DNA from 3 places in the uncultured Sphingobacterium sp. genome. Region 1 is predicted to be linked to each of the others. Evidence: riboswitches for the same ligand, from Rfam matches in the RefSeq annotation. Region 1 holds a riboswitch; each other region holds the start of a gene.
The links. Region 1 has a riboswitch for thiamine pyrophosphate ahead of ACHWSC_RS14720 (TonB-dependent receptor). Riboswitches for the same ligand answer to the same signal wherever they lie in the genome.
Positions count from the first base shown of each region.

Region 1 (4,111 bases):
TCACTCGTTGTATAACTGCGCGCATAATGAAAAGTATAAAACCAAAGGTAAAAATTCCGATTGTTAAACACGATGTAATGTGCAATTTATCCGCCATATTAAATAAAAAACGTCTCTTGCTTCCTCAGGAAAAAAGAGACGTTTTTTTATTTAAATAAATTGTTTCTAAAATTTGAAATTCAAGCCCAATAGGAAATTTGTTGGTGCTTGTGGGAAATAGAAATTATAATATTTTCGGGTATCACCTTCCATCCAACCAAAGGTGTAGCCATTGGCTTCGTACTTTTCGTTTAAGATGTTGTTGACCTGTAAAGTTGCACTGATGTTTTTGATACCTAATGCTGTAAAGCTATAATTTGCTAACAGATTGTTGACAAAATAAGAAGAAATGCTCCTCTCTTTCGCCGATGAATTATCTAGATATTGTGTTCCTACAAATTTGGATAGAAGAGAGAATGTAAGTGATGTTATCGGACTATAAGAAAAATTACTTGACAAAATCGTTCCCGGAGATAAAGCAATGTTTGTTTTTGAATAAAATATCCTTGTATCACCGATTACCTCTTCAAAGTCTTTAATTTTATTTTGGCTGAAACTAGCTGTTGCTTTCCAGTTGAACTGTTTGCTGATGTTCCATGATCCATCGAATTCAAGCCCCATTCTATAGCTATCTTTGACATTTTGTCGAATTGGAGAGCCAGTATCACTGATTTCGCCTGTTGGGATCAACTGATCTTTGTAAAACATGCCATATCCATTCAATCCGATGTTGAATTTTTCATTTGTAAAACGATAGCCAAATTCGATGTCCTGCATTTTCTCCGGGGTAGGGTCTGGTAAGGCGCTATTTTTCTCTATAAAATCCTTGCGAACAGGTTCTTTTTGTGCAAAGGCATAAGAAGCGTATACATTTGAATGGTCATTTAGCAAATAAGTTGCACCAGCTTTAGGGTTCAAGAAATTAAACTTAGGATGATAATTATAATTTTTCACCTTATCATCATCACCATACATGTGGTAATCTACATTCCGATATTGAATATCGGCCATTAATATCCACTTGTCTAGTTTGTAATCGACCTTTAAGAAATTACTGAAATCATTTTTTTGTGATTTCCCGAAGTAATATTTGTCGTCAAGAAAACCGGTTGATGCATATTGTGCCCAAATCACCTGGCCATAATGTTTTCCTTTGTATTGATTATAAGCTCCACCCCAAGTAATTTCAAGCTGATCATTCGGTCTGTAATTTAGGGCATAGGTCATGCCATAAAAATAATTATCAAGCCATCTCCTACGGACGAGATCTGTTTTTTGTATGGTATCTTTACCAATGATGACGTTAGTCAAACCGTATTTACTTAGTTTATCTCCCGGTCTCATTTCTTCATAGTAACCATAACCTCTTGTATAGTGTAGGGCTGTATTGAGTGTCAATTTGTCGTTCAGGATATTGGTATAATGAAGTTGATGATGTTTCTGCGTATAATTATCTGTTTGATTTTGATACGTATATAGATTATAATTCCGGCCAGCGTTCATGAAACGATCCTTCTCTGCGCCCGAGATTTCGAGTGCATTATCAGCATAGTCATCCATGCGCGATCGATCGCCAGTAATCAATGGTTCAGGAACGCCATTCCAGGCTTGATATGTCTTTTCTTTTCCCCAGAATACAATTCCTTTTAAAATATGTTTCTTGCCATAATAGCCTCCGTCCACATAGAAAGACTGTAAGTCTGAACTACCTCTCTCGATATAACCATCGCTATTGATTCGAGATAATCTGGCATTGAAGGCAAATTTGTCGTTAATTAGTCCGGTACCTACCTTGACTGTATTTTTCCAGGTATTGTAGGAGCCAAATGAATTGTTGAGTTCTGCGTAAGGGGTTTCGACTAAAGTATTGGACTGAATATTTAATGAGGCTCCAAATGATCCGGCACCATTCGTCGAAGTCCCAATACCACGCTGAACTTGGATGCTCTCGGTAGAAGAGGCAAAGTCGGGAAGGTTTACAAAAAATGAACCCATGCTCTCCGCATCATTTAAAGGGATTCCATTTAATGTTACGTTGATTCGTTGATTATCCGATCCCCTGATTGTCATTCCGGTATAACCTATGCCTGCACCGGCATCGGAATTGACCTGCACGGATGGAGTCTGATTTAAAAGGAATGGGATATCCTGGCCGAGGTTGTTACGCGTTATTTCTTCTTTGGAGATGTTTTTAAAGGTTGTAGGAGCATTTCTTTTGGCACGGGTAGATTGAACAAGCACCTCTTCCATTTGAATTGTACTAGGTTCTAACGCTACCGTAAGCTCCAAATTGTCTTTAACATCCACATTTTGGCTCCATGTTTTATATCCAAGAGAAGATACCTGGATCTGGTGCTTACCTGTATTGATACGATATAGTTTAATCAGCCCATTTTTGTCCGATTGGCCAGCAAAGGATGCTTGTCCATCTATAGATATGGAAACATACTGTAAGGGGGTCTGATTGGTATTGTCTACAGCTTTAATTGTCAGATTTTGTTGCGCAATGGCAATTTGGCTTGAAATAGTAGCTAAGGAGCTACAAATCAAAAATTTGATCATGGTAATGTATTTTGTTTGAGTTAAACAAATCATAGCAAGGGGTTACTATGACCGCACTATTTAACTAACCTCTCCCTACGCCAGCATTATCTGGATCAGGTGTACAGAATTTAATCTGTTGGGTATAATCTCAGCCTTTATTTGTGTTCCTGACAAAACAAGGCACCCCTATTCGATGCTGCGAATATATAAATTTAAAATTGAAATGAAGTATAAAGAAGTAATTTATGACAAATGGAAAAGAGCAGATTTGCGGTATTATTTCTTTTTGGTTAAAAATTTGTGCAAATTGTTGTTTTTGGTATTTATTGTTCTTTTTAGGTACCTTGGCATGAATTTTTCTACTAAAGGTATGTATTCATACAGGTCAAAAAATTTTAGTTACTAAATTGATAGTGAGGAGATAAAATGTTAAAATATTTAAGCGCTAATTATATTCTGCCGATTACTTCAATGCCAATAAAAGACGGTATTGTTTCGGTAGATGAGGAGGGGGTAATTCAAGGTATCTATGGCCCAACTTCATTTACACCTTCAGATAAAACGAAGGTTGAGAGATATGAAGGAGTGATAATTCCCGGTTTTATCAATGCACATTGCCACATTGAATTGTCGCATATGAAAGGTATTGTTCCTAAAGGTATGGGGCTCCCGAGCTTTCTCAGTAAGGTGATGACAACGCGGTCGGCATCGATGAAAAAAATAGATGACGCTATGGCCAAAGCCGATCGAGATATGTATGAAAATGGTATTGTCGCAGTTGGAGATCACGCCAACACTGATAATTCTTCAAAATTGAAGGAAGATTCGCAGATATTATATCACACATTTGTGGAGGTGCTCGGGATTGAACCTGAAGAAGCTGACTTTAAGTTAAAGGAGGCTAAATCGTTGACCCAAGAGTTTAGGAATGGGCATGTATCCATTACTCCGCACGCTCCCTATTCTTGTTCGAAGGTCCTTTTTAAAAAATTCAAGAAGATGGTTCCGGAAACAAATATTATCAGTATTCACAATCAAGAAAGTGAAGAGGAGAATAAACTGTTCCGTTATAAAATGGGTGAGTTCTTGGACTTTTATAAAAGTATAGGAAAAAATGCTGATGCGATTAAGGCGCAGGCAAGAAATTCGATTCAGTCTTATCTTCCTTATTTGCCTTATCCAAATAAATTATTGTTGGTTCATAACACCTATACCTCTCTTAAAGATTTGGATTTCGTAGAACGTATGGATCGTGATGTGATGTGGTGTCTCTGTCCAAAGGCCAACCTTTATATTGAGGGAACATTGCCAAAGGTTCAGAATTTTATGAATGCTGGACAGCGTTTAGTAATCGGAACGGACAGTTTAGCTTCAAACGATACATTGTCCATTTTGGAGGAGCTAAAGGTATTGCATGCGCACTTTGAGGATCTGGATTTCTTGCAGACTATTCAATGGGCTACAATCAATGGTGCTATCGCGTTGAACATTGAGGATGAATTTGGCTCCCTTGAAGTGGGTAAAAAAC
Region 1 is NZ_CAXYKD010000032.1:5,937-10,047, forward strand. It holds gene dtd (D-aminoacyl-tRNA deacylase) at 1-25, opposite strand, end outside; gene ACHWSC_RS14720 (TonB-dependent receptor) at 166-2,601, opposite strand; TPP riboswitch at 2,656-2,781, opposite strand; gene ACHWSC_RS14725 (amidohydrolase family protein) at 3,010-4,111, shown strand, end outside.

Region 2 (4,111 bases), on a different contig from region 1:
TCCTTTCACTTTAATTTTTGTAATCCCGGCCATATTCTGGCCCATATCGAACACATAGGTACGCTGGTCTATCTTTGTCACTGATTTTGGCTTATAGGACTTCACGAGCCGAATCGGTACCATCTGTTGGGAAACGATATGCGCTGATGGCGCATTTCTATACTGAACAGCCTGCCAAGCCGAATCATCGTATTTTGGTTTATCCCAGTTAGGTATTTCCAGTCTTGCATCGTAATGCTCACCAGTGTAAATATTATTATAGGTGATTGGCCCCGAAGCAGTCTTCCACTGCTTATCCGAAACAATGGTTTCCGTCGTTCCATCTGTATAAACAATTTTCAGTTCTAAACAGAATGTTGGCCGGGCCCGCCATGGTGCTTTATCAAAGTTCCAAACGGCCATTGGTTGATGATTATACCAGCCATTCCCCAAAACAACGCCAATAGCGTTCTCTCCTTTTTGAAGCTGCTGGGTTACGTCCGTCACGACATACAACGTGCGGCGGTCAAATCGTGTATACATTGGATCCAGACGATGGTCGCCAACGCGCTGGCCATTAATGGAAAGTTCATATAATCCCGCTGTGGCAATATACGCGCGGGCAGATTTTATCTGCTTATTTGCCTTAAATTCTCTTCTAAAATAAGGCGTTTCCCGCGCATGAATATCCTTATTGTCGCTGATCCATTTTCCTTTCCAAAGGTTTTGTCCCATCATTCCTGTTTCGAAAGATGCTATTTCAGAACGTGTTGATACACCATCCTTATCCCATATTTTAACCTTCCAGTAGTACTTAGTCTGTGGCTTTAACTGTGCGCCGTTATAGGGCACTAACATAGCCGAGCTGAACTGTTTGCCACTATCCCAGCTATCTTTTGTCTCTTTCAGCAATGCCAGCGAATCTTGCCCTAAAAGGATCTGATAAGCTTGTTGTACCGCACCTTTACGTTGGTCCTGAAGTCGCCAGCTAAGTCTCGGGTGAATTGCATCAATCCCCAATGGATTGACCAGATGTTCGCATGTCAACTGCACGGCGCTGCAGTTGTTTTTAGGTTGGGCATAAGTGTTGCTAGCGATACACAACAGTGTTGTCAATAAAATCCTACGCATTAAAAGATACTATTCTTGGTCGTTGTTAAATTGTTTTAGCTGATTCAAAAAACTAATATATCAAATATTTCCCACATACTGACCTGTACTTTCCTGCACAATATGCCTAAGTCTGCAAAATAAATTTCTTGCAACTTTCATAAAAATAACCTTATCTTAGTCGCAACTTTAGGGGTGTCTGCTCGTGCAGGCTGAGATTTTACCCTTAGAACCTGATCCGGATCATACTGGCGTAGGGAAAAGTGAGCTGTCTACAAGGTGCATTGCTGTGCCTTTGTGTAGCCATTCCTAAAGTTTTACCAAAAAAATTAAGGAATGGAACTTACAATAAACCATCAGATTCGATTTTTCGACCCCACACTTGCTTCACTTGAAGGCTTGTTGCTTTTGGAATTATCTGGCAAAACTCAGGGTGTGGCTGTAGCCATCAACAACAAAGTCATCCCCAAAAAGGACTGGACTACGACAAGACTTAAACCTTACGATCAGATTATCTTAATTACCGCATCTCAGGGCGGATAGCCATTCCAAAAAAATCAACCGAGTAATTCACCCAATACAGAAAAAAATGACAGCTGAAACAATTACGCAATCACCCTTTCCAAATGCAAAGAAAATTTTCGTATCCGGAAAACTATTTCCTATTCAAGTCGCTATGCGTCAAATCTCCTTGAGTCCAACCAAATTAACGAATGGAGAGGTAGAAATTAATCCGCCGGTAACAATTTATGATACTTCTGGACCTTATACGGATGATACGGTCCATATCGATATCCGAAAAGGCCTCCCGCGCCTTCGCGAACAGTGGATCTTGGGTCGTCAGGATGTCATACAGCTGGCTGGCATAAGCTCTGAATATGGACAAAAACGTCTTTCTGATCCAACGTTGGATGAACTCCGATTTGCCTATAGTCATAAACCAAAAGTAGCCTCTGCCGGCAGGAATGTCACCCAATTACATTATGCAAAGCAAGGCATCATTACGCCAGAAATGGAGTACGTTGCTATCCGGGAAAACCAACGTATCGAGCAGCTCACAGCCAGCACCCCCGGAATGGATCATCAGCATAAAGGGCAAAACTTTGGTGCTAGAACACATAATAAAGCTATTACACCAGAATTTGTCCGTGAGGAAATCGCTGCCGGAAGAGCGATCATCCCTAATAATATCAATCATCCTGAAAGTGAACCCATGATTATCGGGCGCAACTTTCTTGTTAAAATTAATGCCAATATTGGCAATAGCGCCGTAAGTTCAAGTATAGAGGAAGAAGTTGAAAAAGCGGTATGGGCCTGTCGTTGGGGAGCCGATACCATCATGGACCTATCCACTGGCAAAAATATTCACGAAACCCGCGAATGGATTATCCGTAACTCGCCCGTTCCAATCGGTACAGTACCGATCTATCAGGCGCTCGAAAAAGTGAAGGGAGTGGCCGAGGACCTTACCTGGGAAATATTCAAAGATACCTTGATTGAACAGGCCGAACAGGGTGTTTCGTACTTTACCATACACGCCGGCGTACTGCTTCGTTATATCCATCTCACCGCTTCTCGAGTAACGGGCATTGTCTCCAGAGGTGGGTCTATCATGGCCAAATGGTGTCTTTTCCACCACAAAGAGAACTTTCTCTATACCCATTTTGAGGAGATCTGTGAGATCATGAAGCGATATGATGTTGCTTTTTCACTTGGCGATGGTCTCCGTCCAGGAGCCATTGCGGACGCCAACGATGCGGCTCAATTTGCTGAGCTCGAAACACTGGGCGAACTCACCAAAATAGCCTGGAAGCACGATGTTCAGGTGATGATCGAAGGTCCAGGGCATGTTCCTATGCAATTGATCAAAGAGAATATGGACAAGCAATTGGCTTGTTGTGACGAAGCTCCATTTTATACCTTAGGTCCCTTAACAACTGATATTGCTCCAGGTTATGACCATATCACATCAGCCATTGGAGCTGCTATGATCGGTTGGTATGGATGTGCGATGCTTTGCTATGTGACCCCAAAAGAACATCTGGGCTTACCAAATAAAAAAGACGTTAAAGACGGTGTAATCACCTATAAACTAGCTGCCCATGCGGCCGATTTGGCCAAAGGACATCCGGGTGCACAATACCGTGATAATGCCTTGAGTAAAGCGAGATTTGAATTTAGATGGGAAGATCAATTCAACCTTTCCCTGGATCCAGATACCGCACGTGAATATCACGACGAAACGTTGCCTGCAGATGCGGCCAAAGTGGCTCACTTCTGCTCCATGTGCGGTCCCAAATTTTGCTCGATGAAAATTACGCAGGAAATCAGAGATAGTGCCGCACAAGGGATGCAGGAGAAATCGCAGGAATTCATCGCACAAGGAAAAGAGATCTATTTATGATCATCGCTTTGACAGCAGCAGAAACGATCCCTTCTGAAATAGGGATTATAAATGCTTTGTTCAAAGAAGGACTTGATATCCTGCATTTGCGCAAGTATCATTTTACGGACCTACAAATGTTCAGGTACGTTGAATCTATAGATTCAACGTACCTGAACAGATTGGTCCTACATTCCCACCCTCACCTATCGGCTGAGCTCGGAATCGCACGTATTCATATGAACGAAAAGAATAGAAAGGATAGATCAACAAATCAAATGCTGTCTACAGCAATCTGTTCGACATCTGTGCATGATATCGATCAATTCAATAACCTTGATGGATGTTGGGCCTATGCTTTTCTAAGTCCATTATTTCCGAGCATCTCAAAAGTGGGGTATGGAGTGCATAATGCAAGGTTGGATCAGCTCCCGTCACGCTCCAACTTTACTGTTGGTCTCATCGGTCTTGGAGGGATAAACCAAGGCAACTGCCTTATTCCGATGCAGCAAGGTGCAGATGGAATTGCCTTATATGGTACTTTATGGAAGCATCCTGATCCAGTTCAAAATTTTATAGCATGCAAACAAAAACTATGGAAAAACTCCAATATATATCGCAGGGACAAACATTAACTGA
Region 2 is NZ_CAXYKD010000003.1:43,263-47,373, forward strand. It holds gene ACHWSC_RS02195 (family 78 glycoside hydrolase catalytic domain) at 1-1,110, opposite strand, end outside; TPP riboswitch at 1,271-1,366, shown strand; gene thiS (sulfur carrier protein ThiS) at 1,426-1,632, shown strand; gene thiC (phosphomethylpyrimidine synthase ThiC) at 1,679-3,493, shown strand; gene ACHWSC_RS02210 (thiamine phosphate synthase) at 3,490-4,107, shown strand; gene ACHWSC_RS02215 (thiamine phosphate synthase) at 4,053-4,111, shown strand, end outside.
Region 2: linked by a shared signal. The riboswitch ahead of thiS (sulfur carrier protein ThiS) and the one ahead of ACHWSC_RS14720 (TonB-dependent receptor) in region 1 are both predicted to bind thiamine pyrophosphate.

Region 3 (4,111 bases), on a different contig from region 1:
AATAGCTAGCCCAACGCATGCAGTTATTTTTGTAACCAATGAGTCCGATAAATCAACTGATTTTATCATGCGTCTACACGAAAAAAATGCTGCTGAGATTTTCAAACTAGTGCCTTATAGCACAACAAAGTTACTGGTCACAAAAACGGATGCAAAAAAACTCACATTCATCGTTAAAAATCACCAATGGACTATCGACGTATTGTCATTGAAGCAACGTCATGCCATGATCTTGTTTGATGGATTAGCAAAACCCAAGATCATATACGATAGTAATACCTATCTGGCAGCAGCCAAACCGATATTAAACACCAGCACACAAATTGCGTCAAAGAAAGCTTCTGCACAATATAATGCCTCACATTTCTTTGATTCAATCGCACAAGTTCAATTTATTCCATCCGGGCAATATGCAGCGGCTATTATCGCAAATTCCGCTCTTCCTCTTTATTACAGTCAGCGTAAGAATAAATGTGACGGCACTTATGTAATGCAGCAGTTTTCGGACGAAAATGCGGTGCAATCCGGTGCAATTATGACGACGGTATATGAAGAAGGCAAAGAGATCACATCGAACAATCTTTCCGGGGGAAATAATTATTACAACAAAAGATGCTATAATCAATTCGGACTTATCGACTCCATACAGTACCTTCGCAATAGTAAGTGGAGCAGCAGTACAATTTACCGGTATCTCCCAAATGCCATTATTTCCTACGATCCTACATTCGAATCGGCGATGATTTATCACTTGAACAGTAAACTCCAGGTTATAAAAAGTGAATCCATTCATTTTGTCTATCAACGGAGAGACTGGACCATTTACAGTTATGATCAACAGAATCGAATTACTGAAGAGATTTCGGGCAGAAATGATCAAAGAGAAAGTCGCGTCCGCTATCAGTATGATAGTCCGCAAACAAGTGACTACACACTACGCCAAACCTTCGATCAAAGCGATCGACTGACAGCCGAAATCAAGCGATCGTACCGAGCCAACGAAACGATTGATGAGTTTTATTATGAGGGTGTATTACAACAAAAATCTATTGTAAAAGATCTCGGAAACTGTGCCTACGAAAGCTTGATCTATAACAAGGAGGGAAAGTTAACAGCGAAATACATACAGGCAAAGAAAACCAACTAAACGAACTGAAAAACTGCACTAAGCTCAGACAATAAGATTCGTGATTTTGATAAAAAAATATTCGACGAAATTCGGCAAAAAACATATTTCTGCACTAATTTTGATAGCGATACATAAACGTCAAATTGAGAAAAAGAAAACTGATCAGTCAACGTCATCCCATACTCTATTTTATTGCAGTATGGGCGAGAAGAGTGCAGCGCAAAGCCGTTTGGCTATTTGATAATAAGAAATACAGCACAGCTAAATCAACTGAAAAACTTCCCTTTCGTATTAAAAAGCATCAGTCTGTCTTATTAAAAAAACTGGGCGAAAATAATATGCAATTGCAGATTAACAAAGTTACCAACCTGAAAATTGCAGCAGCACAGATTAATAGCATTCTGATCAGACCGAAGGAAACCTTTTCATTTTGTAAACTCGTTGGACTACCCACTGTAAAAAAAGGATATCTGCCCGGCATGGAGTTATCCTTTGGTGAAGCAAGAGCGGGTATTGGCGGTGGAATCTGTCAAATATCCAACCTCATCCATTGGCTTGTTATCCATAGCCCACTCACCGTCAATGAACGTTATCACCACTCTTTTGATCCATTTCCGGACGATGGCCGTGTTTTGCCATTCGGTAGTGGAGCTACCGTCTTTTATAATTATCGCGACTATCAATTCACCAACAACACGCCTTACACCTTTCAAATAAATCTCTGGTTCACAGACAAATGTTTAGAGGGCGAATTAAGAATTGATCAAGAACTGGATTTCGCGTACCATGTCGTTGAAAAAGAACATCAATTTCTTAAAATAGACAATCAGTTCTTTCGGAAAAATGAGATTTGGCGCGAGAAGTTTTTAAAGTTTCAGGGTGGAAAGATTTTGGAAACCGAACTTTTGACCAAAAATTTTGCCCGGGTTACCTATACACCCGTTGAATACATTGAAATTAGTGCCGATCAAAATCCGGCCGATTAATTCAACAAGCTAATGATCGAAAAATGACGGATATGAAATGTCCTCTTTTTTGTTTAAGTTTGGTCTGGCTTTGGGGGTATTCTGTATAGAATTGAGATAGTCCCTTTGAACCTGATTCGGTTTATACCGGCGTAGGGAAAAGCAAAAATCCACTGTACAGTATACTCCTTTACTGCACAGGCTATTGCTCTTCTTCCCTCCAAGGCCACACAGTATATCTTAGCATATGTAAAAAAATGGAAGATTCAATTATCAATTTATTAGAGCAGCTGAGGGTCGAAAAACCCCTTGTACACAACATCACAAACCTAGTCGTGATGAACAATACTGCCAACGCACTTTTAGCCTTAGGAGCGTCCCCTGTGATGGTACACAGCCCATTAGAAGTACGCGAGGTTGTCGATATTGCACAAGCTCTTGTCATTAATATCGGCACCTTGAGTGAAGATACTGCCGAAGCTATGCTGGTTGCTACCGAACATGCCAATACCATTGGACGGCCATGGGTACTTGATCCTGTTGGTGCTGGGATATCAGCATTCCGCAATGATTTATTATCCAATCTACTGGATCTCAAACCCACGGTTATTCGTGGAAATGCTTCAGAAATCATGACGCTGTACAATTTCAACCAACCGAACACAAAAGGAGTCGACAGCACGACAGCGAGTAAAGATGCCCTCCGATTTGGCCAATTATTGCAAGAGCAAACCGGCTCCATTATCTGTATTTCTGGAGAAGTAGACTATATCCTTTCACAGCAATACCGGGTTGAAGTTTTTAATGGCAACCCTTTAATGACACAGGTAACTGGACTTGGCTGTAGCGCTACTGCGCTTATTGGTGCATTTCTAGGTGTTACAGACCAATATTTTGAAGCAGCTGTTGCCGGTGTATCCATTTTGAGCTTAGCGGGAGAACTCGCTGCCCAAACAGCAGCTGGACCGGGTACCCTGCAATTGAATCTCTATGATGAACTCTATCAGCTCAATGCAGAACGTCTAAAATCAAAGCTCAAGATCAAACGCTATGCGCATTAATCCGCTTTTTCCCTACCCTTTATATTTGGTGATTTCTGAGCGGGACTGTTATCCTCAAAATTGGCTCAATGTTGCCGAAGAAGCCATTATTGGTGGAGTCGATCTTATACAATTGCGCGAAAAAGCTGACGATCCGGCCACATTTTTGAATAAAGCCATCCGTTTGAAAAAACTGACCGATCATTATGGTATTCCGCTCGTGATCAATGATGCCGTAGCAATCGCTGCCCAAATCGAGGCATGGGGGATACATGTGGGTCAAAATGATTTGCAGCCGCTCGCTATTCGCGAAAAATATGGTGATAAATTAACCATAGGCTGGTCCATAGAAGACATGCAACAACTGGAAAGTCAACAAATGTACGCCGTCGACCACCTTGGTGTAAGCCCCATTTTTTCTACGAAAACAAAAGTGGATACGGTTACTGAATGGGGAATTGCGGGTTTAAAACAACTTCGGAGTAGGACGGAAAAACCATTGATCGCTATCGGAAGGATGAATTTACAAACAGCAGAAGAGACCTGGAATGCCGGTGCAGACTCCATTGCAGTCGTTTCGGCCATATGCCAAAGTCAAGATCCCAGAGCTGCCAGTGCACAACTAAAAGAACTATTAAAATGACAAAAGATAAAAAATACCGCGTCCCTACCGTACTCAGCATTGCAGGGTTCGATGGTAGCGGTGGTGCAGGTATACAAGCAGATACCAAAACCATATCTGCATTAGGTTGTTATGCCATGAATGTGTTAACTGCCTTACCCGTTCAGAACACACAAGGTGTAAGACGTATTTATGACATTCCTACAGCAGCCGTCCAGGACCAATTGGATGCTATTTTTGACGACATCTATCCCGATGCAATCAAAATAGGGATGGTACACCATATTGAACTTGTGGAGCTTATTAGCAGCTATTTAAAAGAATATAAGGGACCTATTGTTTTTGATCCAGTCAT
Region 3 is NZ_CAXYKD010000029.1:64,630-68,740, forward strand. It holds gene ACHWSC_RS12955 (hypothetical protein) at 1-1,147, shown strand, start outside; gene ACHWSC_RS12960 (VanW family protein) at 1,273-2,115, shown strand; TPP riboswitch at 2,178-2,270, shown strand; gene thiM (hydroxyethylthiazole kinase) at 2,352-3,155, shown strand; gene thiE (thiamine phosphate synthase) at 3,145-3,777, shown strand; gene thiD (bifunctional hydroxymethylpyrimidine kinase/phosphomethylpyrimidine kinase) at 3,774-4,111, shown strand, end outside.
Region 3: linked by a shared signal. The riboswitch ahead of thiM (hydroxyethylthiazole kinase) and the one ahead of ACHWSC_RS14720 (TonB-dependent receptor) in region 1 are both predicted to bind thiamine pyrophosphate.